4 regions of the Lachnoanaerobaculum sp. genome follow, and region 1 is predicted to be linked to each of the others. Evidence: predicted binding sites of a transcription regulator. Region 1 holds the regulator's gene; each other region holds the start of a gene.

Region 1 (8,263 bases):
ACAAGATATTGAAAGTGGCAAGAACGGTGGCGGATTTTAACGAACATGAAAATATTGAACATGCGGATATATGTGAGGCGATATCATATCGCTCTTTGGAGGATAAATATTGGTAAGGAGGGAATATGCAAATTTGTGAAATGTCGGATAAGGAAAGCTTATTTTTACTTTCTTCACTTACAGAGCTCGGATATTGCTCAAAAAGAATGATTTATGAAAGAATAAGACCGGTTAATAAGATTTTTGAAATGGATTTTGACACATTAAAGACAAGTCTTAAGTTAAGTGAAAAGCAGATAAGGGCTGTCTTAAGTTTAAAGTTAAAAACAGATGAATTACATGAGGAATATTTATCACTTTATGATAGAAAAATAAGATTTATTCTGCCGTTTGAAGACGATTACCCACAAAAACTTCTTAATATAAGGGATTATCCCTTCGGAATCTTTGTAAAAGGAGATGTTCCGCAAAATAAAAAAAGTGTAGCAATAGTCGGCAGCAGAAGTGCAAGTGAATACGGACTGGGTATGGCAAGGTTTATTGCAAGAGAGCTTGCTCAAAGCGGTGTGGATATTATAAGCGGTATGGCGCTCGGGGTGGATACAAAAGCTCATGAAGGTACGGTTGAAGGAGCCGGCAAAACCTATGCCGTACTTGGCACGGGAGTAAATGTATGTTATCCTGAGAGTAATTTTAATCTGTACAACAAACTGTGTGAAAAGGATTTCGGAGGTGTAATATCTGAATTTCCGCTTGGAACGAATCCGCTTAAGTTAAACTTTCCTATAAGAAATCGTATAATATCGGGGCTTGCGGATATTATAGTGGTGATAGAGGCAAGATTAAAGTCGGGCTCACTTATAACGGCTTCACATGCTCTTGATCAGGGAAGAGAAGTATTTGCACTGCCGGGCAGAATAACAGACTGTATGAGCCTCGGATGTAATAAGCTGATAGCGGACGGAGCAGGTATTATTTCTTCGCCAAGTGATATTTTGGAGGCACTTGACCTGAATGTTGATAGGAAAATTCAAGTATATAATGAAAAAAACCTTAATATGCTTGCAAAGAATGATAAAAAGGTTTATAGTTGCCTTGATTTAAAACCGAAGTATATTGATGACATATTAAAGGAGAGTGCTTTAGATATATCGGAAGTGCTCAGCTCACTTTTATTACTTGAATTGGAAGGGTTTATAGTACAGGTTTCATCAAATTATTATTGTAAGAGGATAAATTAAGTAAGGGGTTAAAATGGCTGGAAGTTTAGTGATAGTGGAGTCGCCTGCAAAGGTAAAGACCATAAAGAAATATTTGGGTACCGGGTATGAGGTTACAGCCTCAAACGGACATGTCAGAGATTTACCCAAGTCAACTATGGGTATTGATGTGGAACATGATTTTGAGCCGAAATATATTACTATAAGGGGAAAAGGCGAGTTGCTTGCTAAACTAAAAAAAGATGTTAAAAAAGCTGATAAGATATATCTTGCAACCGACCCCGACAGAGAAGGAGAGGCTATAAGCTGGCATCTGTCAAAGGCGCTTAAACTTGACGATACCGACAAGAAGGTATACCGTATAAGTTTCAATGAGATTACAAAAAATGCTATAAAGGATGCTATCAAACATCCAAGGCAGCTGGATATGAATCTGGTAGATGCGCAACAGGCAAGAAGAGTGCTTGACAGAATGGTGGGTTACTCTATAAGTCCGCTTCTTTGGGCAAAGGTAAAGAGAGGACTTTCCGCAGGTAGAGTTCAGTCTGTGGCTCTTAGGATGATTTGTGACAGAGAAGCACAGATAGATGCGTTCATACCTGAGGAGTATTGGAGCCTTGAAGCGGAGCTTTTGACCGAGTATTCCAAAAAAAGTGTAAATGCAAAGTTCTACGGCACCAATACAAAGCTTGCTATAAATAATAAAGAAGAGATGGATAAAATCCTTGAAGCCCTAAAGGATGCAAAATATGTGGTTTCGGAGATAAATGAGGGAGAGAGAGTAAAAAAGGCGCCTATTCCTTTTACAACATCCACTCTTCAACAGGAAGCCAGCAAGAAATTAAACTATTCCACACAAAAGACAATGAGACTTGCACAACAGTTGTATGAAGGTGTGGATATAGAGGGCAAAGGTACAATTGCACTTATCACATATCTGCGTACAGACTCTACAAGAGTTGCCGCAGAGGCGGATACTGCAGCAAGAGAGTTTGTAGGTAAAACATATGGCGATGAGTATGTATCAAAGAATACCGTCACAAAGAATGCAAAGACAAATGTTCAGGATGCGCATGAGGCTATCAGACCTACAGATGTTACACTTACTCCTGCTATAGTAAAAGAGTCTTTACCAAGAGAGCTTTTCAGACTGTATCAACTTATCTGGAAGAGATTTGTTGCAAGCAGAATGGAAAATGCAAAGTATAAAACCACTTCTGTAAAGCTTAGTGCAGGTGAGTATATCTTTACGATGTCAGGTTCAAAGATTGTGTTTGACGGATTTATGAGCGTATATACGGATGACGATGAAGAGAAGGCAAGTTCGGATGCCGTTATAGGTAAGTTAAAGGTGGGAGATGAGCTTGAGCTTGTAAAGCTTATAGATTTACAGCATTTTACACAGCCGCCTGCACACTATACCGAGGCAAGTCTTGTAAAAGCACTTGAAGAACAGGGTATAGGCCGTCCGTCTACATACGCACCTACCATTACAACCATTATGGCAAGACATTATGTGGTAAAGGAGCAAAAAAATCTCTATGTCACAGAGCTTGGTCAGATAGTGAACTCTATGATGGTAAATTATTTCGGAAGTATTGTGGATAAGGAATTTACAGCCAATTTGGAGCAGTTGCTTGACTCTGTAGGAGACGGTAAGGTGAATTGGAAGACTGTAGTATCAAACTTTTATCCGGATCTTGAGTCTGCGGTAGATCAGGCTTCAAAGGAGCTTGAGAATGTAAAGATAGCCGATGAGGTTACAGATGTTATCTGTGAGAACTGTGGCAGAAATATGGTTATAAAATACGGACCGCACGGAAAGTTCTTAGCCTGCCCTGGATTCCCTGAGTGTAAGAATACCAAGCCTTACTTTGAAAAGATCGGTGTTGCCTGCCCGAAATGTGGCGGTGATGTAGTCATCAAAAAGACCAAGAAGGGCAGAATCTATTACGGATGCAGCAATGCTCCTGAATGTGACTTTATGTCATGGAATAAGCCTTCAGCGATAAAATGCCCGAAATGCGGTTCATATATGGTGGAGAAGGGAAATAAACTTCTATGTATGAATGAAGAATGCGGATATACGGAAAATAAACCTAAAGAGTAATAAAAAGACCTGTGAGAGATTTTCTCACAGGCTTTTTTATTCCTCATCCTTTTTATCAAGGTTTCTTATCTGTTTTGTTATTATGATATATGCATAGACTATTACAGGCATCACGATATCTATGAAAAGAAATACAAACAGAAGTTTTGTATTGCTTGTAAATATTGCGACATAGACTGTAGCAAGTAAGCTGAAAATAAGTATCAAAAGCAGTATTATTGCAAAAATTCTTTTCATTTTATTCCTCCGTCTGTAGGGTAAGTTCTTCCCAATCTTCCATAAGCTTATCAAGTCTTTTTTCAAGCGTCTCTTTTTGTTTTTGAAGTTCCATAAGTTTGCCGACATTTGAAGCATTCTCAGGGTTTGCAAATTCTTCATCAATAGATTGTAATTTATCTTCAACCTCTGAAATCTCTTTTTCACATTTATTAAGAGCGTTCTTTATTTTCTTTTTTTGAGCTTGAGCAGTCTTATTGTCAATCCATTCTTTCTTTGACTCTGAAACATCTACCGGTTTTTCAGCCTGTTCAGTATTTGTAAGATTGGCGGCTTCCTCTACGGCTTCTCTTTTTTCAATATAATAATCGTAGTTTCCTATATAGTTTAACAATCTGTTTTCAGTGAGGTCAAGTATTCTGGTAGCTGTCTTATTGATAAAGTATCTGTCATGTGAGACATAGCAGACAGTACCCGGAAAGTTGTTCAATGCATTTTCAAGCACATCCTTACTTACTATATCAAGGTGGTTTGTAGGCTCATCCAGAAGTAAAAAGTTTGCTTTTGAGAGCATAAGTTTCACCAATGACACTCTGCCTCTTTCACCGCCCGAGAGATCTGCTATTTTTTTGTACACATCCTCTCCGGTAAAAAGAAATGCCGCCAAAATATTTCTTATCTGAGTATTTGTCATCTCGGGATAGGTATCTGAAAGCTCGTCAAACAAAGTCTTGTCCATATGAAGTACCTGATGTTCCTGGTCGTAGTAGGCAACGGATACATTTGAGCCGTAGATGACTTCACCTGTATCGGGATTTAAAAGACCGTTTATAATTTTTAAAAGAGTAGTCTTTCCTGTACCGTTGTCGCCTATTATAGCAACTCTTTCACCTCTTTTTATCTCAAAGTTTATATCCTGAAATAGTTTTTTGTGATCAAAGCTCTTTGAAAGATTGTGTACGGTTAAAACATCCTTTCCGCTTTCTTTTGAGATATCTAAAGACAGTCTCATATTTTCACTATATGTATGCGGTGCCTCTACTCTTTCAATCTTTTCAAGCTGTTTTTGCCTGCTTTCGGCTCTCTTTATTGATTTTTCTCTGTTAAACTGCTTAAGCTTTGTGATAACGGCTTCCTGGTGCTTGATTTCCTGCTGCTGATTCAGATATTCCTTCATCTTGGCATCTAAAAGCATTTGCTTTTTATTTGAAAAGTCGGTATAGTTGCCAAGATACATCTGCACATTACCGTTTTCTATATCAATAACCTTGCTTACTATTTTATCAAGAAAATATCTGTCGTGAGATACGATAATTACAGTGCCCTTATAGTTTAAAAGATAGGATTCAAGCCACTCTATACTTCTTAAGTCAAGGTGGTTTGTAGGCTCATCCAAAAGTATAATGTCAGGTTCTTCAAGCAGCAACTTTGCAAGGAAAACTCTGGTCTTTTGCCCTCCTGACAATGTATTTATCTTTCTGTCAAAATCGGCTTCTTCAAAGCCCAGTCCCTTTAAGATACCTACAACTCTGCTTTTTACCGCGTATCCGTCCATAAGTTCATAGCTATGTGTAAGAGCGGTGTAAGAAGAGTATAGCTCCTCCAATTCACTGCCTGTCAAATGCTTCATATCTTCCTGCATTTGTGACATTCTCTTTTCCATATTCAATATAGGTTCTATAACTGTATATAATTCATCAATAATGCTGAGTGCAGAGTCCACATTATTGATCTGGCGTAAATATCCGAGTTTTGCGTCCTTTGCAAGTGTAATGATGCCGCTATCGGCGCTCTCTTCTCCGGTAAGTATTTTCAAAAGTGTGGTTTTTCCGGCACCGTTTACACCTACAATGGCAACCTTTTCATGTTCGTTGACAAGAAAGGTTGCATCCTTTATTATCTCATTGCTTCCAAATGATTTTGATATATTAGTGGCATTTAAAATCAAACAATTTGCCTCCTTACTATATAATACACATAAGTATATCCTATACATGCAATTTAATGCAAGGGTAAAGAATAGCGTTATTATCTGTATTGACAATTATATTGATAAATAATATACTAATTGTAGAATTCTTAACAAAGAAACAGATATGCAGTATATGCATATTTTAGATGGAGATATAATGGAAGAAAGAAAGATATCAAGGGCGGTTATTTCAAGGCTGCCAAGATACTACAGATACCTGGGAGAACTTTCAGAAGAAGGAGTTGAAAGAATCTCTTCAAAAGAGCTTAGTGAGAGAATGAAGGTAACAGCTTCTCAGATAAGGCAGGACCTCAACAATTTCGGAGGCTTCGGGCAGCAGGGATACGGCTACAATGTAAGGTATCTATACAATGAGATAGCAAAAATATTGGGTATTGACCGTCAGCATAATATTATTATAATCGGTGCCGGACACCTCGGTCAGGCCATCGCCAACTATGCAAACTTTGAGAGAAGAGGCTTTTTGATTCAGGCGATGTTTGATGTGGATCCGAATCTTTTCGGAAAGACTGTAAGAGGTGCAAGAGTGTATTCACTTGACAGCCTTGAGAAGTTTATTTCGGAAAACGATATTCAGATTGCTGCGCTTACAATACCGAAAGCAAGAGCCATGGAAGTGGCGGACAGACTTATAAAATCAGGTATAAAGGCTATTTGGAACTTTGCACACACGGATCTTACGGTTCCTGACGATGTAATAGTTGAAAATGTGCATCTGTCGGAGTCTTTGATGAGACTATCATACAGAGTCAGCAATATGGATGCGATACCTTTTGAAGGAAAGTATGATTAGAGGTATCGGAACCGACATAGTAGAAACAGACAGAATATCAAGAGCAATAAAAAAAGATTATTTTTTGAAAAGGGCTTTTAGTGACAGTGAGATTGCTATGGCTAAGGAAAGAAATACCGATATTTTTCTGGCAGGCAATTTTGCTGTAAAAGAGGCTTTTGTCAAAGCATTGGGAATAGGTTTTAGAGGTATCGGGCTGAAGGATTTGGAAGTTCTTAGAGATAAATACGGCAAACCCTTTATAAGGATTTGCAACCATGAAAATATTCATCTTATGGATATCAATGAGAAAAATATTTATGTTTCAATAAGCAATACAAATTCTTTGGTCGTTGCAATGGTGGTAATAGAAGTTGATTGATATGTGGAGATAGATATGAGGATACTTGATGAGACTGCATTAAAATATATACCTGACAGAATAGAAGATGCAAATAAAGGCAGTTACGGACATGTACTTGTGATTGCAGGGAGCAACGGCATGAGCGGTGCCGCTTTTCTCAGTTCTATGGCGGCTTATCGTTCGGGTGCCGGGCTTGTAAGAATACTTACAGTAAGCAAAAACAGAACGATTTTACAGACACTGCTGCCTGAAGCAATTATTACAACCTATGATGAGAGAGAGGCGTTTGAAAGTAAAGACTGCTTATTAAGTAAGATAAAGCAATGCCTTGACTGGGCAAGTGTTGTAGTACTTGGTCCGGGGCTTTCCACAGAATACTACGCCAAAATTATTGTGGAATATGTTTTGTCCGAGTGCTATGTACCGATGATAATAGATGCTGATGCACTCAATATAATTGCGTCTGACAATTCACTGACCAAGTACTATACAGACAATATTATTATCACACCTCATATCGGAGAGATGTCAAGGCTTATAAATATACCTATAGAGGATATACTTGCAGATACACAAAAGTATGCAAAGGAGTATGCAAATAAATACGGTATCACAGTGGTATTAAAGTCACATAAAAGTGTGATTGCCGCCAAAGAAGATACTTTTATCAATGAATCGGGGACGCCTGCTATGGCAAAGGCCGGAAGCGGAGATGTACTTTGCGGTATAATAGCGGGAATGTTCTGCCTCGGGATAGAAGATGATTTGGCTGTAGCACTTGGCGTTTACATACACGGACTTGCCGGAAATCTGGCAGGACAAAAGCAGGGAGAACATAGTATTATTGCAAGAGATATACTGGACAATATAGGAGAAGTGCTGAATAGAAGGAAGAGAAATGGACTCATATAAACGAGCTTATGCAAAAGTAGATTTGGATGCTATAAAACATAATTTGACAGTGACAAAAAATGCACTGAAAAAGGATATGAAGTTGGCTGCGATTGTAAAGGCGGACGGCTACGGGCACGGAAGTGTTCCGGTATCACTGTATATAGAAGATATTGTTGATTTTTTCTGCGTGGCTACACTTGAAGAGGGAATTAACTTAAGGTATCACGGGATTACAAAGCCTATTTTGATACTTGCCTGTATTCCGAGAGAGAGCTACAAGGAATCAATAGTTTTTGATATAAGAGAATCTGTATTCACAATAGATCAGGCTAAAAAGATAAATGAAGAAGCAAAGCAGATGGGTAAGAAGATGGCTGTTCATATCGCAATAGACACCGGAATGAACAGAATCGGATTTAAGCCTACAAAGGAAAGTGCGGATATCATAAAAGAAATAAACGACATGGAAAATATCGAGGTGGAAGGTATTTTCACACATTTTCACAGTGCAGATGACAGCGACTTGACTTCCGCCCACCACCAAAAGCAGCTTTTTAGTGACTTTTTGGAACTGTTACACAGTATGGGAGTTAATCCTAAGATTGCACATGCTTCCAATTCAGCCGGTATTGTAAACGGTATCGGAACGGATCTTGATATGGTTCGTTGCGGCATCACAATGTACGGTATCGCG
Region 2 (8,263 bases), on a different contig from region 1:
GCTGAACAGCCTTGGTAGTTACTTCCATAGCTACCTCCGCAGCAAAAAGCTTGGCCATTGCGGCTTCTTCAGAATATGTCTTCTGTGTCGCCTTAGCCATTGCAGCTCTGTATACAAGCATCTGTGCCGCTTTTACTTTGGTTGCCATATTTGCAAGCTCAAACTGTGTATTCTGGAATGCACCGATAGTTCTTCCGAACTGCTTTCTCTCTTTTACATAGTTTATAGTTCTCTCAAGTGCGCCCTCAGCAATACCAAGTGCCTGTGCGGCGATACCTATACGACCGCCGTCAAGAGTATGCATTGCAATACCGAATCCCTTACCTTCAGGTCCAAGCATATTTTCCTTCGGAATTCTGCAATCGTTAAAAATAAGCTCATATGTAGATGAACCTCTGATACCCATCTTCTTTTCCTTTGTACCGAATGAAAATCCCGGTGTTCCCTTTTCTACAAGGAATGCTGAGAAGATTTTTTTCTTTCTGCCCTTAGCATCCACCTTTACATCTGTACATGCAATGATTACATAGATATCCGCTTCCTTACCGTTGGTAATGAAAATCTTTGAACCGTTGAGTACATACTCATCACCGTCAAGAACGGCTGTTGTAACAACGCCCTGTGCATCAGTACCTGCGTTAGGCTCTGTAAGACCGAATGCTCCAAGCTTCTCTCCCTTTGCAAGAGGAATAAGATACTTCTCTTTCTGAGCCGGTGTACCGTATGTGGCAATAGGATCACAGCAAAGAGATGTATGTGCTGAAATAATAACGGCTGTAGTAGCGCAATCTTTTGCAATCTCTTCAACACACATAACATATGCCAACGGATCGGCTCCCTGACCGCCGTACTCCTTTGCAACAGGAATACCAAGGAAACCGTACTTAGCCATCTTAGTTACAGTCTCTCTTGGAAATACTTCTGTTTCATCTACCTCTATTGCAAGAGGTTTTACTTCCTTTTCGGCAAACTCCCTAAAGAGGGTTCTTGCCATCTCATGTTTCTTGTCTAAAGTAAAATCCATGAATAATACCCTACTTGAATAAATCCAAGTGCAAACATAAAAGTGAAAGTCTTTGTTTGCATTATCCTTTCTTAGTTTTCTTTCACCTTATATATAGTAAATACAAACCCGCCTTTTGTATTTATACCAATATTTATGCCCCCTTCTTAACTATGTAAAAAGGGGGTATTTATTTTACTTATATGAGAAGATTCCTTCTCCGGTCTTCTTACCGAGCTTACCTGCAGCTACAAGCTCTTTTAACTTAGGAGCAGGTATGTACTTGTCGTCACCTGTCTCATTGTGAATAACTTCCATAATAGCAAGGCAAATATCAAGTCCGATAAGGTCTGCCAAATGAAGAGGTCCCATAGGATGTGCACATCCTAAAACCATAGCCGTATCAACACCCTCGGCATCTGCCGTTCCTGCATCCCATACATTGATCGCTTCATTGATCATAGGGATAAGGATACGGTTTACTACAAATCCCGGAGCTTCCTTAACCTGTACAGGTGTCTTGCCGATCTCAACTGCAATCTCTTCTATCTTCTTAACAAGTTCTGCAGGTGTGTTCTTTCCGCCGATTACCTCAACAAGTTTCATTCTGTCAGCAGGATTGAAGAAATGCATTCCTACTACAGGTCTGTCAAGTCCTTCGCTGATTCTTGTAATAGAAAGTGATGAAGTATTTGAAGCAAAGATACAATCCTTAGGAACAATCCTCTCAAGTTCCTTAAAGATCTCTTTCTTAATTTCCATCTTCTCAAGTGCAACTTCAACAACAAGGTCACAGTCTGTACAAATATTGCTGAGTCCGACTTTTATCTTTGAAAGAATCTTATCTCCCGCTTCTTTTGTGATTTTTTCTTTACCTACAAGGAAATTGATATTCTTTTGAATCTTTGCAAATCCTGCCTGTGCAAACTCTTCTTTGATATCACAAAGTCTAACCTCATAACCTTCAGTCATAGCAAAAGCCTGAGCAATTCCTGAACCCATTGTACCTGCACCAATAACACCAACTATCATCTTTTTACTTCCTTTCTCAAAAACCTTTAAATAATTTAATTATAAAAAACTATATTTAATACTAAGTCAAAATCTTATGAATTAGTAAAATTCTTTTCTTTTCTCTTTTCCATAAATGCACCCATGCCTTCCTTCTGGTCATGAGTTTCAAAACAGCTGCCGAACAGCTTTTCTTCTATAACAATGGCTTTATCAATATCTACCTGAAGTCCGTCATTTATAGCTTTCTTTGCGGCTCTTACAGCTATAGGAGCGTTTGCAGCTATTGTAGTCGCCATTTTCTTAGCCTGAACCATAAGCTCTTCACTTGTATAAACAGCGTTTACAAGTCCGAGTCTTAGAGCATCGTCGGCTTTTATATTTCTTGCTGTAAATATAAGTTGCTTAGCCATACCTATTCCGATTATTCTGGCAAGTCTTTGAGTACCTCCAAATCCCGGTGTAATGCCGAGTCCCACCTCAGGCTGACCGAATACCGCGTTCTCAGAACATATTCTTATATCACAGCTCATAGCAAGCTCACATCCGCCGCCCAGTGCAAATCCGTTCACTGCAGCTATTACAGGTACCGGGAAAGTCTCAATCTTTCTGAATACATCATTTCCCTTCTTACCGAATGCTTCACCTTCAGCTACACTCAGTTTGCTCATCTCACCGATATCCGCACCGGCTACAAAGGACTTATCGCCTGAACCTGTCAATACAACGGCTCTTATAACATTTGTATCAATTCCGTCAAAACATGCCTCAAGATCTGATAACACCTCGGAATTCAAAGCATTAAGTGCCTTAGGTCTGTCAATAGTAACAATACCGACCGCACCTTCCGCGTCAAATCTTACAAAACCCATAAAACACCTCCTTGTAAATATTGCATGTCAGTAATCATATTTGACATGATAAAACTCTCTGATAAAAATATAACATATATGTATCTGACATTCAATCAGTTTTTTTGACTAAGTATTATATATATTTTGCATAAGCAATTTCTTGTATACAAAATACATCATTGATTAAAAGTATGAATTTTTCAATCTTTAATTGAGCAAAATTATTTTGCTGTCTTTTTTATTACTTAGATATGGAATAAAACCGACCTGTCTATAGTATTTTATACATACTCGCACTTTTAGGTATTATACCACATTGTTTAAAAAATATATATATAATAATATACAATATTTTTTATAGCTATTTTCAATAATAAGGGGGTAGATAAATCCTTACAGTTATGGTATGCTATGGATGAGACGTATATCTAACAATACAGGGCGATAATCACTCTTTGGTATTGTTCATTTTTATAGAATGACGAGGTAATAAACATGAAAGAGGTAGTTATAGTTAGTGCTGCAAGAACAGCTATGGGTAGTTTCGGAGGTTCATTGGCAGGTGTAAGTGCGGTAGATCTTGGTATCACAGCGGCAAAGGGAGCTATTGAGCGTGCCGGTATTGACGCTTCTCTTATTGATGAAGCAATAGTCGGAAACGTACTTGGTGCAGGTCTCGGTCAGAACATTGCTCGCCAGGTAATACTTGGTGCAGGTCTTCCGAATACCACTCCGGCTTTTTCAGTAAACAAGGTTTGCGGTTCAGGCCTTAGAACTATTGAGCTTGCAGCTCAGATTATCAAAGCGGGCGATGCGGATATCGTATTGGCAGGCGGTACGGAGAGTATGTCAAACGCACCTTATATCTTAAGAGGCGCAAGATTCGGCGTGAAGATGGGCAATCAGACACTTGTAGACGAGATGATTACAGACGGTCTTTGGGATGCCTTCAACAACTATCATATGGGAGTAACAGCTGAGAATATCGCTGAGCAAAAGGGTATTACAAGAGAAGATCAGGATGTTTTCTCTGTTGAGAGCCAGAGAAGAGCTCAGGTAGCTATTGAGACCGGAAGATTCAAAGATGAGATAGTTCCTGTAGTTATCCCACAGAGAAAGGGAGATCCTAAGGTATTTGATACAGATGAGTTCCCAAGATTCAATACTACTATAGAGAACCTTGCAAAGCTTAAGCCTGCATTCAAGAAAGACGGTACTGTAACTGCAGGTAACGCATCCGGTATCAACGACGGTGCTGCAATGTTCATTATCGCTTCCAAGGAGAAGGCTCTTGAGCTTAAGCTTCCTATCATGGCTACTATTAAGGGCTATGCTTCAGGCGGTGTAGATCCTAGCGTAATGGGACTCGGTGTAATTCCTGCATCCAGAAAGGCTATGGAAAAGGCAGGTGTTACCGTAGACGACCTTGAACTTATCGAAGCTAACGAGGCTTTTGCGGCACAGGCTATTGCAGTATGTAACGAACTCGGCTTTAAGAGAGAAATCACCAATGTAAACGGCGGTGCTATAGCACTTGGACATCCTATCGGCGCATCAGGCGCAAGAATACTTACAACTCTACTCTATGAGATGCAAAAAAGAGATTCTAAATGCGGCCTTGCCACACTATGTATCGGTGGCGGTATGGGCACAGCAATTGTTGTAGAAAGGGAATAAAAATGAAGATAGTTTCAATCAAAGACGCTATTGCAAACATCCATGACGGAGCAACCATCATGGTAGGCGGTTTTTTGGCCTGCGGTACACCTGAACCGATCATTGACGCATTGGTTGAGAAGGGAGTAAAAGATTTAACACTTATATGTAATGATACCGCCACTCCTACAACCGGTATCGGTAAACTGGTTGCCAACAATCAGGTAAAAAAAGTTATTGCAACACATATAGGTACAAATCCTATAACAGGACAAAAGATGAATGACGGTACTATGGAGGTTGAGCTTTCTCCTCAGGGTACACTTGCAGAGAGAATTCGTTCAGGCGGTGCAGGACTTGGCGGCGTGCTTACACCTACAGGTGTCGGTACGGAAGTTGCCAAGGGCAAGCAGGTTCTCAATATTGACGGCAAGGACTACCTCCTTGAGAAGCCTCTCAGAGCCGACTTCGCTCTTATAGGTGCCACTATAGCCGATGAAAAGGGCAACTTATACTTCACAGCTACATCAAAGAACTTCAACACGGTTATGGCTACAGCTGCCGATGTTGTTATCGCAGGTGCAGACCTTATAGTTCCTGTAGGCGATATTCAGCCTGAGAATGTTGCAGTTCCGGCTATATTTGTAGATTATCTTGTAGGAGGTGAATCATAATGTCAAAAGAGAAAATTGCCAGACGAGTTGCTCGTGATTTACGTGATGGTGATGTGGTGAACTTAGGTATCGGACTTCCTACTATGGTAGCGGACTATGTTCCTGAAGGAATAGAGATTACACTTCAGTCCGAGAACGGTATTCTCGGTATGGGACCTCTTGCAGGTGAAGGACTTGCCAATAAATATCTTATCAATTCAGGCGGACAAAACGTAACCGTTTTACGTGGTGCTTCATACTTTGACAGTGCATTTTCATTTGCAATTATCCGTGGAGGACACGTAGATATGACAGTACTCGGCGCATTGCAGGTAGATGAAAAAGGAAACCTTGCAAGCCATATAGTTCCGGGCAAAATGGTTCCGGGTATGGGCGGCGCTATGGACCTTGTTACAGGTTCAAAAAAGGTTGTCATTGCTATGACACATACTGCAAAAGACGGTTCTCCGAAGATTTTGAAGTCTATCAATCTTCCGGCTACAGCTATACACGCGGTTGATGAGATTGTTACGGAGTTGGCTGTAATAGAAGTTACAGATGACGGTCTTGTACTTAAAGAAGTTGCTGAGGGCGTAAGCGTAGATGAAGTTATTGCAAAGACCGAAGCACCTTTGAAAGTTGCAGATGATTTAAAAACATTCTAATTTAAAGGCATTCTTATAAAAGCCTTTTACTTAAGAGACTTATATAATGTTTTACACATTAGGGATATGCTTATAGTCATATCCCTTTTTGAGATTGGACTGCTTTTTATGAATTTTCGAGGCATTTTCATTTAATTTTTTATGAATATATAGTGGTTTTTTGGATTGTATTTTGATATAATGTTAATAATTAAACAATTCGTAAAAGGAGGCAGATAAATGTTTAAGAAATTTACAAACGCATGTGTAAATGTTGTTCAGAAGTATTTGCCGGATGCATTCATCTTCTGTATCATCCTTACTATTGTAGTTTTCCTGGCTGCATTACCTGTTACACGTATGATGCCTTGGGATGTAGCCGATGCTTGGGGTAAGGGTATCTGGAGTCTTTTGAAATTCTCTATGCAGATGGCTCTTGTACTGGTACTTGGTACCGCACTTGCTACCGCTCCACCGGTAAAAAGAGCGATAAATGCGGCGGCGGGAGTTCCGAAAAGTCCTACATCCGCAATCGTATTTATTACAGTGGTATCTATGATTGCCTGTTGGCTTAACTGGGGATTCGGACTTGTAGTAGGCGCAATACTTGCAAAGGAAATTGCAAAGAAGGTAAAGGGTGTTGACTACAGACTGCTTATCGCATCGGCATATTCAGGCTTTGTAATCTGGCACGCAGGTTTTTCAGGTTCAATACCGCTACAGCTTGCCTCATATACCGATGAGATAAACAAGCAGACCGCAGGCGCCGTAACCGAGTCTATCCCTACATCACAGACTATATTTTCAGCATGGAATCTTATCATTGTAGTGGCTATCATTATAGTAATAGCCTTTGTCAATGCGAAGATGCATCCGCTGCCTGAGGATACCGTAACTGTGGATCCTAAGCTGCTTGTAGAAGAAAAGGTTGAGCTGACCAAGGCCACCACACCGGCTGAGCATCTTGAGAACAGCCCTTTCCTTTCAATAATAACAGCTTTAATTGCTATTATTTACATTATACACTCTGTAGTTGTCAATAAGGGGCTGAACTTATCACTTGATGTTGTAAACCTTATCTTCCTTACACTTGGAATTATATTCCACGGAACTCCTATAAGCTATGTAAGAGCTATTACAGACGCTTCAAAGAGTGCAGGCGGTATCATCTTACAGTTCCCGTTCTACGCAGGTATCATGGGTATTATGACCGCTGCAGGCCCTAACGGACAGTCACTTGCAGGTGCTATAAGTGATTTCTTTGTAAATATATCAAATCAGACCACCTTCCCGCTGTTTACATTCCTCTCTGCAGGTATTGTAAACTTCTTCGTTCCTTCAGGCGGCGGACAGTGGGCTGTACAGGCTCCTATAGTAATGCCTGCGGGCAATTCAATCGGAGTTTCTCCGGCAGTATCCGCTATGGCTATTGCATGGGGTGACGCTTGGACAAATATGCTTCAACCTTTCTGGGCTTTGCCGGCTCTGGGTATTGCAGGACTTGGCGCCAGAGATATTATGGGTTACTGTGCTATAGTACTTATAGTGACCGGAGTAATCATAGGCTGCGGATTCTTATTCCTTGTGCCTTTCTTAGCATAAAACTTATTTTTGCATAAAATAAAAAACCGATTCTTATGAGTTATCTTAAAAAGAATCGGTTTATTTTTATCTCAATATAATAAATACAGTATAGGCTATAACCATGTCAAGTCCTTCTTTTTTGGATATCTCACCGTCATTTTTGGTCAATATATAGACCATCAAGGTTGCACATAATAAAAAGAATGTATCATATATATACCATAATTTTTTCCTTTTCATTTTGATTTTGAACACAAACATCATATATGTATATATTATAACTGTCAACAAAATCACAATATTTAAATTACAGACCGTACTCATATTTATCCGAATATCATAATTATGCTTTATCATTCCTTTAAAAGTATTTAAGAAAAATATCAACACAAACAGCCTATTATCTGTTATACTAATACAAGTTTCGAATACTCTGTTTGTCATCTAAATTCTATATATCTTCATAGATCTTACAAGACTCAGGGCATTCAATTTATCTAAGGAAGGTAGAAATGAAAAGAAGAAGTAGAAGAAAAAGACATAATTTTGTTGTGCCGATTATAGTATTGATTTTTTGCTGTATTTTTACAGCGATGGTTGCCTACGGTTGGAATGCAAGAAAGAAAAATGTTAAAGTAGCGGACGCATCAAAGGACACTACAGAGACAACCGTAGAAGTAAATAACAGTGAGACCTCAAGTGAAGGTGAGATTTCAGCGGTATCTGAGAGCGAGACTTCTCAGAGTGCCGAAGAGACTACAGCCGCACCTGAGAGCAACCCGGGTCCGGATGAAAAGGTAGTTTACTTCACATTTGACGACGGTCCTTGGACAGGTACTCCAAGACTTTTAGATATAT
Region 3 (8,263 bases), on a different contig from region 1:
TACTATGGCAACAAAAGAAAAATTCAAGGGTTTTACATATCAGGACAATGAAAAATATAAACAGAAAGCAATAGATATGTATGGAGAGAAAGTTATTGAGGAATCCGTTAAAAAGCAAAAAGGAAGAGAACAGGAAATTGCCGACGGTTTTAATAATATCTTTTTTGCAATATCGGATAATATGTCAAAGGGATTGGATGCTACATCAAAAGAAAATACCGAACTGGCTAAAAAGCTTCATAAACATATTTGTGAGTACTCTTTTGACTGTAGTGCGGATGTATTTTCAAGCATAGGCTATGGGTATGTTAAAAATCCGGAATTTAAAGATAATATGGACAAATTTGGAGAAGGTATGGCACAGTATCTGTGTGATGCAATTCAACAGTATGTAAAAGAGATTTAATTGATAAATCTTTTTAATATATTTTCACCTCTAAATATCGTTTTATTGTACTTAGAGGTGAAAATCAAGCCTATTTTTTCTTTATTTTAAAGAACGCTTATAAAGTTCTACAATAATTACTCAACACTTTTAATTATTTTCGACTTGCAATTTTACATATTTTGATGTAGTATCAATATATGTTATATGTAGTTTTTAAAACTATGTAAGTCTGCATTAGGGAGGTATTTATGAAAACAAAAAATAGAGAAAAAACAAGATTTGGTGTGCTACCGAGCACTATATCAATACAAATAAGAGAACCCGGATCTGCAATCACTCACTTTGTGGGACTTATACTTGTTTGGATAGGTGCATTTCCATTGATGCAAAGAAGTATAGAACATGGAAGCTTTATCACATCACTGTCTATGCTTGTATTTATTATATCCACTACACTTTTATATACAGCCAGCACATTATACCACTCTGTAGTGCTTGACCTGAAAAAAACAATGATATTTAGAAAGATAGACCATACAATGATTTCAGTACTGATAGCAGGAACTTATACTCCTGTATGCCTTACAGCACTTAAGGGCTTTACAGGATATATGTTACTTACAGCCATATGGGCACTTGCTATCGGAGGAATTTTTCTAAAAATCTTCTTTGTCAGCTGCCCAAAGTGGTTATCATCTATTATATATTTAATAATGGGTTGGCTTTGCATGTTTGCCTTAAAACCACTCTATAAGACGTTACCGCTTTCAGGATTTTTATGGCTGCTGTTTGGAGGTATTTCATATACACTCGGAGCTGTAATCTATGCATTTAAACTGAAAGCATTTAATGAAAAACACATCTACTTCGGTTCACATGAAATATTTCATGTGTTTATAATGCTTGGAACATTCTGCCACTATATGCTTTTATATACCACACTTTCATTCTATTGATAAATATTACTGCAAAATATAATTTTAGTTACTAAATAGGGCTGTTTATTTTTAACGGCCCTATCTTGGATGCCTGTACTCCCTTATATGCCATCTATAAAATCCCCTAAAAGTAATCTTCGGTTCCGGTACCACAGGAATAAGTATAAAATGCGTATATGCCAATCAGTACTATTTCAGTACAAGCTTTAAAAAACAACTTGGTATCTCTCCATCCGGATATAGAGAGAAATATTCATCCCTACAGTAACTCTCTAATATAGTCATCTGCCCTTGACTAAACCCTTGGCCTTGTGATACAACTTAGGTGTTTCACTGGAGGTAATATGAATCAATATTTAATAATTTCCTTTCAGGCTGTTGTACTGTTTCCAATAGTGGTGGCTGTTTTTACATTGCCGTATATTGCTTATAACTACCACAAATACGGGTCCATACTCAGCCTGAAAGTTTTAATAGTTTACTCTTTTATATTTTATCTGCTGTGTATGTACTGCCTTGTTGTACTTCCGCTGCCAAGCCCTGAAAAAGCTGCTACACTGCACAGCCATAAGATGCAACTTGAGCCTTTTTTATTTATTAAAGACATAATAAAAAAAGCTCATGTTATCCCGAGCGAACCAAAAACATGGATTACAATAGTACTGAACAAAGCGTTTTTGGTAAATATATTGAATCTGTTTTTGGCGGTACCTTTCGGAATGTATCTTCGCTACTATTTCAAAAAGTCATTTTCACAGACATTTATACTTTCATTTTTACTGTCGCTTTTCTTTGAGATAACTCAGCTTACCGGACTGTACTTTATATACTCCGGAAGCTACAGACTCTTTGATGTGGATGATTTGATAGTAAATACACTGGGAGGAATACTTGGTTACGCACTTGTCGGACCGCTTATGATAATACTTCCGTCAAGAGATGAACTTGATGAAGTCAGCTATAAAAGAGGTATGGAAATATCACTGTTCAGACGAGTTATATCTTTCTTTTTTGATATGGCATTTGTAACTATAATAACCATACTTAGCAGACCGTTTATGCAGCGGTTTCATATCGTCAGAGCATTTGAGATAATTACATTATCATATTTTTCCGTCTTGCCGATGCTTACTAAAGGCTCCACTCTTGGCAACTTTATTACAAGTACAGCCATAGTTTCAACTAAAGGAGGGCATCCTAAGTTTTTTGCTTACTTCTTACGCTATTTCTTATTTTTCGGCATATACCTTTACTTGCCGATGTATATACGTCAGGCATTGGAGAATTTTATACTTATAAATACCGACGCTTCAAAAGATATGGGATATGCTACTATAGAGCTTTTGGTTGCACTGCTTTATTTCTTATTCTTACTTTTAACTACAATAAAAGCCGCACTTCACAGAAGTCTTTTCTATGAAAGATGGTCAAGGACAAAGATTGAAAGTACTGTACAGGTACAATAATATTCTATAAAAAACAGGACCGATAAAACATTGGTCCTGCTTTATTTATACTATAAAATTATTTGTAGTTTACAATCTTTCCGAAATCAGGCTTAAGACTTGCTCCACCTACAAGTCCTCCGTCGATATCAGCCTCTGCAAAAAGCTCTGCCGCATTGCCTGCATTTACAGAACCGCCGTACTGAATTCTGATCTTCTCAGCTACATCATTTCCGTAAACTTCTTTGATACAATCTCTGATAGCCTTACATACTTCCTCAGCCTGTGCTGTTGTAGCGGTCTTTCCTGTACCGATAGCCCAAATAGGCTCATAAGCGATAACAGCCTTAGCTGCATTATCCGCACTTACATTCTGAAATGCAATTTTTATCTGAGTTCTGATAAAGTCTATTGCAATGCCCTGTTCTCTCTGTGTAAGAGTTTCACCGCAGCAGATAATAGGTGTGATACCGTGCTCAAATGCCTTAAGCACTTTCTTGTTTACAGTCTCATCTGTCTCTGCAAAGTATTCTCTTCTCTCCGAGTGCCCGATAATAACATACTTAACACCTACATCTGTAAGCATGTTCGGAGCAATCTCACCTGTATATGCACCGCTCTCTTCAAAGTACATATTCTCGGCACCGATTTTTATATTGCTTCCCTTAGCCGCCTCAATTGCAGGTATAATATCAATTGCAGGTACACAGAAAACAACATCAACATCATTATTTGCAACTAACGGCTTTAACTCATTTATAAGTGCAGTTGTCTCTGAAGGTGTCTTATTCATCTTCCAGTTTCCTGCAATAATTTTTCTTCTTGACATAAAGCTCTCCAATCTGTTTATCTATTGTCTGCAGCTGCAACACCCGGAAGTTCCTTACCCTCAAGGAATTCAAGTGAAGCACCGCCACCTGTTGAAATATGTGTCATCTTGTCGGCAAATCCAAGTCTCTTAACAGCATTTACAGAATCACCGCCACCGATAACTGTTGTTGCATCCTTAAGGTCTGCTACAGCTCTACAGATTTCAAGTGTTCCCTCTGCAAACTTCTCAAACTCGAATACGCCCATAGGTCCGTTCCATACTACAGTCTTTGCACCCTCAAGTGCCTTCTTATAGTTTGCAATAGTCTTAGGTCCGATATCAAATCCTGACCATCCTGCTTCTATAGTATCAACTACCTTAGACTCTGTATCATTTGAGAATTCCTTACCCTCTACATGGTCTACAGGAAGTAACAGATTTACACCCTTTTCTTTTGCCTTGTTGATCATCTCAAGTGCATAGTCAAGCTTATCCTCTTCACAAAGTGAGTTTCCGATTTCCTCGCCCTTTGCCTTAAGGAATGTATATGCCATACCTCCACCGATAATAAGTGTATCTACCTTATCAAGGAGATTGTTTATAACATTGATCTTATCTGAAACCTTAGCTCCTCCAAGAATTGCAACAAACGGACGAACCGGGTTCTCTACAGCCTCTCCAAGGAACTTGATTTCCTTCTCCATAAGGTATCCTACTACATTCTCCTTACAGAACTTGGTTACACCTACATTTGAGCAATGTGCTCTGTGTGCTGTACCGAATGCATCGTTTACAAAGATGTTGTTGTCACAAAGTGCTGCAAGCTCCTTAGCATACTCTACAGCGGAATCGTCCTTACCGTACTTTGTCTCTTCAGCTCTGTAACGTGTATTCTCAAGTAATAAAACTTCTCCGTCCTTAAGCTCTGCTGCAAGCTTTCTTGTCTCTTCACCTGTTACCTTAGGATCTGAAACAAACTTTACCTGTACGCCAAGTCTCTCTGAAAGTGCAGGAGCTACAGGTGCAAGGCTCATTTCAGGAAGCGGCTCGCCCTTCGGCTTTCCGAGATGTGAGCAAAGTATAACCTTTGCACCGCCGTCCAAAAGCTTTTTGATTGTAGGGATTGCACCGTCTATACGGTTATAATTTTGGATAACACCGTCCTTTAGCGGAACATTAAAATCACAACGAACTAATACTTTTTGTCCTTTTAGGTTCTTTAAATCATCTACAGTTTTCTTATTAAGCATAAGTATCTCCTTATTGTAAAAAAAGAGGTCCGGCCCAATATGAGCGGACCTCTTTGGTCTCTTTATCTTTTATATTACTTTAACTCAGCAAAGTACTTGATTGTTCTAACCATCTGTGATGTGTAAGAATTCTCATTGTCATACCATGATACAACCTGTACCTGATATACATCGTCAGCTATATGAGCTACCATTGTCTGTGTAGCATCAAATAATGAACCGAACTTCATACCGATAACGTCTGAAGAAACGATCTGATCCTCTGTATATCCGAATGACTCGGATGCGGCAGCCTTCATTGCAGCATTGATATCTTCTTTTGTAAGTCCTGCCTTCTTAACAACGGCTGTAAGAATTGTTGTAGAACCTGTAGGAACCGGAACTCTCTGTGCAGATCCGATAAGCTTTCCGTTAAGCTCAGGGATAACAAGACCGATAGCCTTAGCAGCACCTGTTGAGTTAGGTACGATATTTGCAGCACCTGCCCTTGCTCTTCTAAGGTCACCCTTTCTGTGTGGTCCGTCAAGGATCATCTGGTCACCTGTATAAGCATGGATTGTGCTCATGATACCGCTCTGGATAGGAGCAAGTTTGTTAAGTGTATCAGCCATAGGTGCAAGACAGTTTGTTGTACATGATGCAGCTGAAATAACTGTGTCGCTTGCCTTAAGTATCTTCTCATTTACGCTGTAAACGATTGTAGGAAGATCATTTCCTGCAGGAGCTGAAATAACAACCTTCTTAGCACCTGCTGTCAAGTGAGCTGAAGCCTTCTCCTTTGATGTGTAGAAACCTGTACACTCAAGTACAACATCTACCCCGATCTGTCCCCAAGGAAGCTTTGATGCGTCTGCCTCTTTGTAGATTGTAATTTTCTTTCCGTCAACTGTGATAGAATCCTCACCTGCCTCAACAGTGTGCTTTCCTTCACCGATACGTCCGGCAAAACCGCCCTGTGCTGTATCATACTTTAAAAGATGTGCTAACATCTTAGGATCTGTAAGATCATTTATTGCTACTACTTCATATCCGTCAGCCTCAAACATCTGTCTGAAGGCAAGACGACCAATACGACCAAAACCGTTAATTGCTACTTTTACCGACATTTTAGTTCCTCCTAAAATTAGTACTTGTGTGATGTTATCTCATTTGATAATTATTCATCAATCATTCTTAATTGTACAAAATTATAAACTTAATTGCAAGTATATATTTGAAACTTCTTATTATATTTATATTTCATTTTTCACATATCCTGCAATATTTGTAGCATGGTCTGATATACGCTCCAAGTTACTGATTATATCAAGGAAAGCAATACCTGACTGCGGTTTACATTCTCCCCTTGTAAGTCTGTCAATATGCTTTTCTCTTAATTCATCCTCAAGCATATCCACCTTATCTTCAAGCTTATTTACCTTTCTGACTGCACCGAGTGCATCCGCTCCGCTTGCATTTATAGCTGTTTCAAACGCATCTATGGCATCCTTTGATATCTCAGCCAAGTCTTCCTTTGCAAGGTCGCTGAACTCAAGGTTGTTGTCAATCATATACTTGGCATTTTCAGACAGGTTGTCCGCATGGTCTCCGACTCTTTCTATATCAGTTACCATATTGAAGAGATTGTTTACATGCTTTTTCTGACTTTCACTTAGTGAAAGATTGTCTACCTTTATAAGATACTCTGTCAGTGCTTCCTGCATATCGTCAAGTGTCTGTTCACACTGTGCAACTGTTTTTAAATCGTCCAAACTCTTGGTATTGATAGCACCCATTGCGGCATTAAGACTCTTTAGAGCGATACTTCCCATACGGGCCACTTCTACACTTCCTGATTGTACTGCAAATGCAGGTGTAAGAAGCACTCTTTCATCAAGCTGTAAGATAGGCTCTTTTTTAGCCTTTACAACCTCATCATCCTTGCCTCTTACGATCATTCCCGAAAGCTTTACAAGCAGTCCGGCAAAAGGATAAAGCAGAGTGGTCATTGTAAGATTGAAAAATGTATGGAATATTGAAATCTCTACCGCATTGATAGTGTGATTTGCAAGCTTTGTATTCACTGTAAATACGACAAATCCAAGTATACCGAATACTATCGCACCTATTGTATTGAATAAAAGATGTATTGCTGCGGCTCTCTTTGCAGTTCTTGAACTTCCTACACTTGAAATAATAGCTGTAACACAGGAACCGATATTTTGTCCGAGTGTGATGTATATAGCCGCCGCCGTGTTTACCACACCGTTGAATGCAAGCGTCTGCAAAATACCTACCGATGCTGATGAACTTTGCATCAGAGCTGTTACCACAATACCTACTATGATACCAAGTATCGGATTACCTCCAAGTACTCTGAACGCTTCCGAGAATATAGGAGCACCTGTGAAAGGCTTTATATTGCCTGCCATAAGGTCAAGTCCTAAAAACAGCATTCCAAGTCCGAGAACTATTTCACCTATGGTCTTTTTCTTGTCGGATTTTGAAAACAGTATAAATATCGCACCTATACCTATCATTAAAGGTGCATAGAATCCCGGCTGAAAGAGCTTGAGCGAATCGCCTATTGTTCCAAGTGATACTATCCACGCTGTAATTGTAGTACCTATATTGGCACCCATAATTACACCTACAGCCTGGACAAGGCTCAACATTCCGGCACTAACAAAACCTACTACCATTACAGTGGTAGCACCTGAGCTTTGTATTATGGCTGTTATTACCGCACCAAGTAAGATGGCTGTAAACCTGTTGTCCGTTATCTTACTTAGGAACTGTTGCATCTTTCCACCGGCAGTCTTTTGCATTCCGTCCGCCATAATATGCATTCCGTACAGGAAAAGTCCAAGACCGCCTAAGAATCCAAAGAGATATGATACATTATCAATCATTTTAATTCTCCTCTTAAAACATACCTACTTATATAGCCGCTGTCGAATTAAAACTCCAACAGATACGTCCTGTACATTCTACCAATTTATAAAAATTTAAGCAATACAAGATTTTTATCTAAAAAATACATACTAAAAAAGCACCCTTTCTAGGGGGTACTTTCTTAAGGATTTCTATATATAGGATTCATTGTAAGTGCTTCTTTATGATGATGTAATCTTATCATACTTCACCGTAAAATAATTGAAATACTGTTAAACTTATTATGAATTATTTCTTAAATATGTAAACAGTTTTAAATTAAATTTACTCCTTTGAGACACTCTCATCCCAGCTTCCGTCCGCTTTAAGGAGATAACCGTCCGGTGTTCTCCGGCTCTTAAGCATTCTTCCCTGTGTACCGTCAGAAACTGTATTAAAATAATACCACTTATTGTCGATTTGATGCCATCCTACACGCATAGCACCCTTGGTACCGTCAGATATAGGATTCAGATAATACCATTCCCCACTCGCATCTTTAAGCCATCCGATTCTCA
Region 4 (8,263 bases), on a different contig from region 1:
TAATGAGCAAACTACTGCTATTCCTTTGGAACAAAAGCTAATAACTATGTTTAATGGTAAAAAGTTTATTTATTGTGCTGATGCCGGTCTTGGGTCTTTAAATATCAGAAATTTTAATTCTATGGGTGGCAGAGCTTTTATTGTTACTCAATCCATAAAGATGCTTTCTAATACCTTAAAAGAAGCTATTTTTAGTGATATTGATTATCGCTTATTATCTAATGACAAACCTGCAACTATTCAGCAAATGAAAGATTTTGATAGGTTTGATAAAGTTAATGCAGAACTGTACGATGATAGGATATACAAGATAATCCCTGCTGATAAGGCATTTGACCTTGAACTTTATGAAGAAAAGGCATGTAAGAATGGTACTATTAAGAAAGTTAAGTCAAAGGCCGTAGTTCCACAAAAGATTATTGTCTCATTCTCAAGAAAAATGATGGAATATCAAAGGTTTATACGAAATCACCAGATAGAAAGGTCTAAGAAACTCCTTACTAAGCTGGATCCGGAAACCTATAAAAAAGGGGCAACTGATATAACTTGTTTTATAAAACGAACCACATCAACATACTCCGGTGAAAAAGCTGTAGATACCTACGAGCTTAACCAAGAAGCCATAAATGAAGAGGAGAAGTATGATGGATTCTATGCAGTAGCAACAAATCTTGAAGATTCAGCTAAGTATATCTTAGAGATTAGCTCAAACAGATATAAAATAGAAGGCTGCTTTGGAATAATGAAAACCAATTTTTCAGCCAGACCTGTATTTCATCAAAATAGAGAGCGAATAGTAGCACACTTTATGGTCTGTTACACAGCTCTTTTAATATATAGGATTCTGGAAAAGAAGCTGGATATGTATGGAACGCATTTCACTGTAGAGAATGTTATAGAAACTTTGAACAACATGCAGGTAGCTAATTTAGAAGATGTATGCTATATGTCAACATATAATAATTCACAAGTACTAACATCATTAAATGCTATCTTTAATCTTGAATTGGACAAGAAATACTATCAGCCAAAAGATTTAAATAAAAAAATAAAAAAAATTTCAACTTGAACTTTCCATACAACATTTTTTAGATACTTAAAAAAGTGGCTAAAGCCTTGTAAATACAGGGTTTTAAGCCACTTTTCTATTCCCAAACTGTTGAAGATGGGATATTAACATAGTGAAAACATCCACTTCTTGCCTCATTCCATACTACATGTTTATTAGAAAATGCATGTTTTTAGCTTTTTGTATTGTAAGTAATTAAAAAAGTCAAAAATGAATAACCCATTTCTGACTTTCTTAATGCTATATTGATTTTACACACACCTATTTTTTCAGACATAGTGCCCTTCTACAGAGAATCTAATAAGAAAGCAAACCTTTCAGTACCGTAGCACATCCGTCAATTACAGGAGTCGAACTATCTAACATAATATTATAATTATTGTAATCATTCCATTTTCGTGCAATATTGGCATAATAATACCCAGCTCTTCTCTTATCGAACCGTTTTCGAACGCATTCCACCACCTCTAATTCTTACTTTCTTATACCCCTATACAATAATCACATGCTTTACTTGTACTAATCTTGCCGTCTTCTTTTATCTATCTCCAACGCTACCTTGGCAGCTACATAAAAATCATCTTTCCGGAGAATATTTCTTTTATCCAATTCATAAAACAACCTCTCATATCCAAAATAATTTCTCGGTATTTTTAATATTCTCTTTCCTCCTGAATAGATTTCACATGGATATTCAGAGGCTTCACCTATAATCTTTGCATTGCTTATCTCACTCCATAAATACTCACTTCTTTTAAACGGAAACTGATTTATTAATATCTTTTTATCGCTTACTTCTGTTTTTGTAAATAAAACAAATACTAAAAAATATATTCCGAGACTTGAACTTAATAATAGCAACGGCAACACACCCGCCCACTTCGTCTCCAGAATTTCTGATGGGCCTACTTTACATAAAACCCAAATCATCATAAAAGTAATGTATATATACAAAAATATTGCAATCAGATATTTTTTACCTGGTCTTATCACTATTTTACTATCCTTCGTTTTCATCTTCCGCCCCCTTCATTAAACGCTTTTTAGCAGTAAAATCCACATACTTTCAGTTTTATTCGGCCACCCGACTCAAAGCTAAAGCTTAATTGTATAAATCCGCCAATATACTTTATAGCATTGACCTCTTTATTACAACAACCGACAAGGCTATATAATGTAAATTATATTTTAATAATACTGCCTTGATACTTATATTTTATCAAATCTTTTATTAATATTCATCACGATTTTGCTGAAAATTATCAGCTTTATTGAACAAAGTAATTTTTTAATAAACTGCAATATAATTTTAAATTATCTTCTTAAAACTCTATGTGTACTGCATATCTTCTCTTGCATACATATACTTACACAATCTCAAAATATGCCGATTCTCCTCTTTCACATTCATTAACATAAAAAATTTAAAACAAAAATTTGAAAAAAATACATACCGGCTTATTCCGTTACTTAACAGCTGCCGCCTTGCAATCCATCTTACAAAGCAGCAGCCTTTCATCATTTTTTCTTATCTTCCTGTTTTTTTCTTTCTACAAATCTTCCCATATAATAAGCTATTATTCCGACACCTATACCTGTCTGTACACAAAAAAGCAGACTTTCAACTTCTCCCGGAAGTTCCTTTCCTAAGACGGTTTCTATAACCGGATTAAACCACGGCTCATATTCTCCGCCCTATATTTCTGAAACCACTTCACTTTCGGCATCATCAGAACCGCCAAATTCGGCATTCTTAAGCATAAATAAAGGCACTATTGCCATCAGTACAACTATTACAAGTAAGCTTATAACAAGTTTTTTATTCTTTGACATTATTTAACACCTCCTCTTTATTTATAAAATCATATTCATGTTTATTTAGAATATTTTTATAGTCAGTCACTATGCTCCTCCTCTAATAATATCTATTTTATATACTACTATTTTATAAGTTCAAATTTTCATATACATTATTTATCAATAATTATATACATCTATACACCATTATTTTTTCAATCTTTGCTACATAAAACTTTTCCCTCTAAGCTAAAATATAAATCTTGTAATTTGGTATTATTGGGTACATATAATTGATGCCTTGGATTCCCCTTCACTGTTAGTTTACCACGGCATACCCACTTCCTATCCGGGTCAATAGCTAGAATTTCCTTTAAGCAATCTTTCAAATATTTTCTTTTCTCTATGGCGTTCCCCCAAGAAGCCAAGGTTAAAGCATTAGAGTATATATTAAAAACACTTCTTATAACTTCATAATTTTTTACAGTTAAATCATCAGCAGCTTTTATATGCATATCATTTGGATTTGTCGCTCTTTGCGGATAAAGATTTAGCATTATCCAACCGTCACAATTATTTTCTGATGCAATTTTTCTTATTTTTGAAATAGTGGGATCATCCTTTTCATCATTAGCTGTACTTGGATTTATTCCAAAGCATATAATAGGATTTTCTCCGACCTCTCCCAACATAAATCGTGCTGTATCATCATCCAAATACAATACTTCCCCATTCTTTTTTTCTTTTATAAAATTTTCAAGATCATTTCAAATAGTTTCTTTTTTGTTATCATTCATTTTATGCTATTCTCCTATCTATTTTTATTATATTTTAACCCTATTCCCACTACCTTCTAAAGAGATCTCTAAGTTTTAGCTTATCAAATGCCAACATTCCTCTGGCTTCCAGGTACAAATCATCTTCCTCAATAATTTTTCTTTTGCTTAGCTCATTTAGTAGCTTTTCATAGCCTATATATGCCCTTGGTACTTTTGATATTCTTTTTTCTACTGTATATATCACACATGGGTAAGCCAATGCCTCATTTATAATCTTTGCAGTAGTTATATCAAACCAAAAATATTCCCTTTTTTTTAGAGGAAACCTTGTTATTTCTATTTTCTCATTGTCAATTTTTATCTTGGTAAGCAACGCATATAATCCCGATACTAATCCGACAGTCAAAAAAAATAATAGCAATATCCACCTTGCCATCTTGTCCGTCTCCGGATTATCTGACGGTAAAGCTTTGCCTAATACCCAAAAATATGTAACTCCTAAAACTATAGGCATAAAACTGAAAAACAAATATACTAAACCCGGTCTTATTACTATTACATCATGCTTTGATTTCATTTTACCTCCCACCCCAGTATTTGACAAAGAACATAAAAAAGCCGCCACCAAAAAGATAAAATATCTATCCGGCAACAGCCACTTATCCATTAAATAGATTACTTGCCAAGTCTTGCCTTACCTAAAGCATCTGTAGCTATAATAGCCGCATACAACTCATCAGGTGTTACGTCACCTGCAAGATTATGTATTGTTTCTCCCTTTACACAGGCATTCTTTGCTATAGTATGAAGATCCTCATATGTAAAGTCTCCAAGCTCTGCAAGTGTAATAGGCAGTCCTACTTCAAGGCAAAAATTCTGTATATCCTCAAACTCGGCCTTATCCGCACACTCAAGTGTAAGCTGTATCAAAGTACCGAATGCCACACAATTACCATGATATGCCTCATGTCCGCCAAGTGAAGTAACTCCGTTATAGAATGAGTGAGGAGCCGCACAGTTTACATTATCTGCTCCTACACCTGAAAGATAAACTGTAGCCTCTATGATTGCATCCAAAGCAGGAGTAACAACATTATTCTCACAGGCAGCTATAGCCGCTTTTCCGTATTTTCTTAAGGTATCATAGCAAGCCTTTGCAATCGCCATACCTGCTCTTGTAATACCGCCGCTCTCCAAACTTGGTGACTCTGTACGAAGTGAAGCTCTTCCTTCAAAATATGTTCCAAGAGCGTCTCCCATACCGGCTATCAAAAACTTTACAGGTGCATTAGCTATAACACTGCTGTCTACAAGTACCGCATCCGGATTTTGCGGATAGAATAAATATTTATTAAAACTTCCGTCATCATTATATATAACCGAAAGTCCTGTACAAGGTGCATCTGTAGCTGCAACTGTAGGTATTATAACTATTCTCTTCCCCATATAATATGCTGTTGCCTTAGCCGCATCCACTGCCGAACCGCCGCCTACCGCAACAACAACATCAATCTTATCAGTCTCAACAATATCCTGCATTTTCTTTATCTCGCTGATACTTGACATTCCTCCGAATACTTCATATCTGCGATAATCATCTTCGCCTTCAAAGCTCTTTTCCAAATCATCATGGCAGCTGTTGTAACCGCTGTTCGAACAGACAAACAACCATCTCTTTCCCATATACTCCATTTCCTTACGGAACTGAAGCAAAGCTCCTTTTCCCTGTACATACTTGAGTGGTGCACGCATCATTCTTAAACGTTTCATAACAAAACCTCCATTAAAACCGTCAAGCTTTGAAACTATGTCAAAACTTTAACATATATTGCTAAGGACTATTGTATCACAAAGATTGTATTTTTCAATTATTATTTTATTCCCTCATAATGCGTCCACATGCGTGCTACTTTTACCACAACGCATCCGGATTATAGGATGTACATTCAGAAATATCTTCATTTCTTGATTCAAGAATACTCTCTGTCATTCCCGGCATTGAATTTAGATTTTGTTATAATTATCGGTTGCGAATATTCATTAATTATCATATCAGATATGCTGTACATCTTTTCGGACTTTGATATTGATTTTAAAGAGTTTTAAAAAAGACAGCTAATCACCGGATTAACTGCCTGAAATTATATTATATAAAGTACTCTATCGTCTTCTCCGGAGTCTTTTCGGTCTTCTGATTATAAAGTATTACAGCCTCACGGTTTTCGAACTTTCCAAGGGCGTAGAGTACATCACCTTCCCTGTTAAAGTAGCCGAAAGGTACAATACGATTATATTTCAGCGGCTTATCAAGCACAAGCTCCACATCACCTTCCGGTATAAACTGTGACCAATGCTCATCTGTAAACTCATCCTCATAGTAAGGGTCAAACATATAGATGTTGCTTTCATCCACGCCTGTAAGCAGCGCATAATGAGGAACATCATAAAAAAGCCTTACCACAACCGCACCGCCTCTTGTAAGAGCATCATTGATACGACTTGTCTCACCGATAAAGACCTGTTCACCTGTAATATATTCACATATAACATTAAGCTGCTTAATATCTCTGAACCTGTTGAGCCAATTACTTAAAAACATCATTGCCATCGGTGACGTACCGCTCTTACCCGGATGACCCTCATTACTGTAACAGTCCAGTGTATAAAGCATAACGTTTCTGATGACCTCCGGCGGGATATCCTCTCTCTCAAATAGAAAGCTCAGTGCATTGAGCATTGATGTAGGACCGCAGTCATACTCAGATATTTGATAATGTAATGGATTTTTCATTCTACACCCTTCTTCCTATCTGCATATAATATAAAGCTCAAATATATTACAAGCAAACTCATAATCTCCTCTTACAAGCTTTTATGCATCAACGCCTATTATACAAGTTCATTTATAAATATTCCACTGATTTTATTTATAGAATCAAGTGAATCTTTTGCAATAGATTTGTCTACAAAATTGACAATATTAAAATTCACATCATCAATATAGCCGAAAATCCAAGCTGTAAAATCCGCAATATCAAACTCAACAAAAGCACTATCCTTTGCATCGGATATCTTACATACATTTGCGAAATCTTTACCCATCTGTACTCTAAAGCAGGCATTCTGTGCTTCAACAACATTGTCATTTATCTTTATAATGATATCTATATCCTTGTTTGATCTGAAGTTTGACAAAAGCTCAGCCACATCTGTGATTCTTACCATTATATTCTCTTTGCCGTACTCTCTCTTTGCAATACTTGATGAGACTATTCTCTCTTTCAGTTCAACCTTTTCAAGCCCCCAAAAAGACTCATAGGCTACGATTTCATCACCTCCACGGTAGATATTTATAAAACCGTTCTCGGAAGCTATCTCTTTTAGCTCCCTCTCAAAATAATGCATATCCCTATATGTATATACATCATTGTCCTTTGAAACCTCATTGTTTATAAACCTAAGAATCTCACAAGCCTCTTTAGACTCAGACTTTACGCCCTTTAATACAGACTTTTTAAAAGAGGATAAATCCATATCATAAACATTTTTTCTTGCGACAAATGCAAAATCAAAAGGCAGATAATAGTCCTTATTTGCCGGTATAAGGTAGGTAAAAGGAACCTTTTCACTGTTCATATCAATGAGAACCTTGTCAAGAAGCTTTCTCATATATCCCTGCCTTTTATACTCCTTCTTTGTGGCAACCGCCACTATATAATCAAGTCCATATTTCTTTCTGAAGACGGATACCGTATAAGGGTTCAGCATAATCATAGATTTTATACTCTCACCCTCTATATCCGCCAAAATCCTGTTGTCCTTTGTCTTTTCATTATAATAGTACTCTACAAAATTATCTGAATCTTCAAAAAAAGCCTCCTTATACAGAGGCTTTGTAAGTACTTTTTCTTCTTTTTTTAAATACTTTATCATATATTACCTTTTTTGTTCAACATAATACTTTCTTGCATAGTCCACCGGATAATAGCTTTGCTTTGCACGGCGAAGTCCCTCAAGTCCAAGGTCGTCCTCACGATTTACAAGGCTGACATTCGGAAACTCATGCTCCAAAAACTCCTTGTTGATGGCCTGATACAGACCGTTTATCTCAGGATTTGCCTTCTCTATATGTATTACAGCCATATCTTCAAGCTTATTATAACTTCCTATAGAAAACGCCTCCATCTCGCCGTCAATATATATTGCTCCCATTCTGATGTTTAACTTTGTACAGTGAAGCAAAATATCATGTATTCCTTCCACCTCAGGGTCAAGATGCTTTTCAACTTCCTCTCCCTTTTTCTCTCTCCACTTATCCAAGAACTTGAAAACATCATCCCTGTCTGTAGGATTGCATCCAAGTACTCTGTACTCATATCTGTCACCGTAAGTCTTAAGGAAATTATTGTAATGATTTTTCTTCTTGTGAAGCTTCTTTCCCGAAAGATTCCTCAACTTATCTCCTTCATAGAGATAGTCCTTTGCATCCTCCTCCTGCCTTACTATAAATTTATCCTCCGGCAAATTCAATACTTTTATTCCTTCCTCATCCGCCAAGTGAATCTTTAAAGGTAGGTCAAGCTCTTTATTAAAATACTCCACCATTAAATTGAAACAG

What was found. Region 1 encodes Rex, which represses fermentation and respiration genes when NADH is low (regulators of the CRP and FNR family bind a similar motif). Its sites were predicted from a motif close to ATTGTTAANTANTTAACAAT; they were not measured.
Region 2: the regulator Rex is predicted to act here: its motif matches at 2,944-2,963, upstream of ACO6FI_RS09470 (enoyl-CoA hydratase-related protein).
Region 3: the regulator Rex is predicted to act here: its motif matches at 5,981-6,000, upstream of gap (type I glyceraldehyde-3-phosphate dehydrogenase).
Region 4: the regulator Rex is predicted to act here: its motif matches at 5,452-5,471, upstream of ACO6FI_RS03325 (glycerol dehydrogenase).

The regions. Positions count from the first base shown of each region.
Region 1 is NZ_DBHIEQ010000023.1:23,902-32,164, reverse strand. Features, by position in the region: gene ACO6FI_RS10015 (YifB family Mg chelatase-like AAA ATPase) at 1-116, shown strand, start outside; gene dprA (DNA-processing protein DprA) at 126-1,241, shown strand; gene topA (type I DNA topoisomerase) at 1,255-3,330, shown strand; gene ACO6FI_RS10000 (hypothetical protein) at 3,367-3,567, opposite strand; gene ACO6FI_RS09995 (ABC-F family ATP-binding cassette domain-containing protein) at 3,569-5,494, opposite strand; gene ACO6FI_RS09990 (redox-sensing transcriptional repressor Rex) at 5,676-6,332, shown strand; gene acpS (holo-ACP synthase) at 6,325-6,693, shown strand; gene ACO6FI_RS09980 (NAD(P)H-hydrate dehydratase) at 6,709-7,587, shown strand; gene alr (alanine racemase) at 7,574-8,263, shown strand, end outside.
Region 2 is NZ_DBHIEQ010000021.1:26,729-34,991, forward strand. Features, by position in the region: gene ACO6FI_RS09460 (acyl-CoA dehydrogenase) at 1-1,024, opposite strand, end outside; gene ACO6FI_RS09465 (3-hydroxyacyl-CoA dehydrogenase family protein) at 1,199-2,035, opposite strand; gene ACO6FI_RS09470 (enoyl-CoA hydratase-related protein) at 2,110-2,886, opposite strand; gene ACO6FI_RS09475 (acetyl-CoA C-acetyltransferase) at 3,364-4,545, shown strand; gene ACO6FI_RS09480 (CoA transferase subunit A) at 4,548-5,198, shown strand; gene ACO6FI_RS09485 (3-oxoacid CoA-transferase subunit B) at 5,198-5,842, shown strand; gene ACO6FI_RS09490 (short-chain fatty acid transporter) at 6,062-7,423, shown strand; gene ACO6FI_RS09495 (polysaccharide deacetylase family protein) at 7,918-8,263, shown strand, end outside.
Region 3 is NZ_DBHIEQ010000003.1:77,771-86,033, reverse strand. Features, by position in the region: gene ACO6FI_RS02385 (MerR family transcriptional regulator) at 1-406, shown strand, start outside; gene trhA (PAQR family membrane homeostasis protein TrhA) at 637-1,344, shown strand; gene ACO6FI_RS02375 (AraC family transcriptional regulator) at 1,460-1,594, shown strand; gene ACO6FI_RS02370 (VanZ family protein) at 1,671-2,792, shown strand; gene tpiA (triose-phosphate isomerase) at 2,851-3,600, opposite strand; gene ACO6FI_RS02360 (phosphoglycerate kinase) at 3,618-4,832, opposite strand; gene gap (type I glyceraldehyde-3-phosphate dehydrogenase) at 4,907-5,938, opposite strand; gene ACO6FI_RS02350 (Na/Pi cotransporter family protein) at 6,065-7,723, opposite strand; gene ACO6FI_RS02345 (glycosyl hydrolase family 28-related protein) at 8,031-8,263, opposite strand, start outside.
Region 4 is NZ_DBHIEQ010000005.1:6,826-15,088, forward strand. Features, by position in the region: partial or broken gene ACO6FI_RS03300 (IS1634 family transposase) at 1-1,069, shown strand, start outside; gene ACO6FI_RS03305 (hypothetical protein) at 1,589-2,086, opposite strand; partial or broken gene ACO6FI_RS03310 (energy-coupling factor ABC transporter substrate-binding protein) at 2,588-2,902, opposite strand; gene ACO6FI_RS03315 (DUF1643 domain-containing protein) at 3,082-3,582, opposite strand; gene ACO6FI_RS03320 (hypothetical protein) at 3,713-4,222, opposite strand; gene ACO6FI_RS03325 (glycerol dehydrogenase) at 4,321-5,415, opposite strand; gene ACO6FI_RS03330 (C39 family peptidase) at 5,792-6,436, opposite strand; gene ACO6FI_RS03335 (GNAT family N-acetyltransferase) at 6,535-7,578, opposite strand; gene ACO6FI_RS03340 (DUF2156 domain-containing protein) at 7,582-8,263, opposite strand, start outside.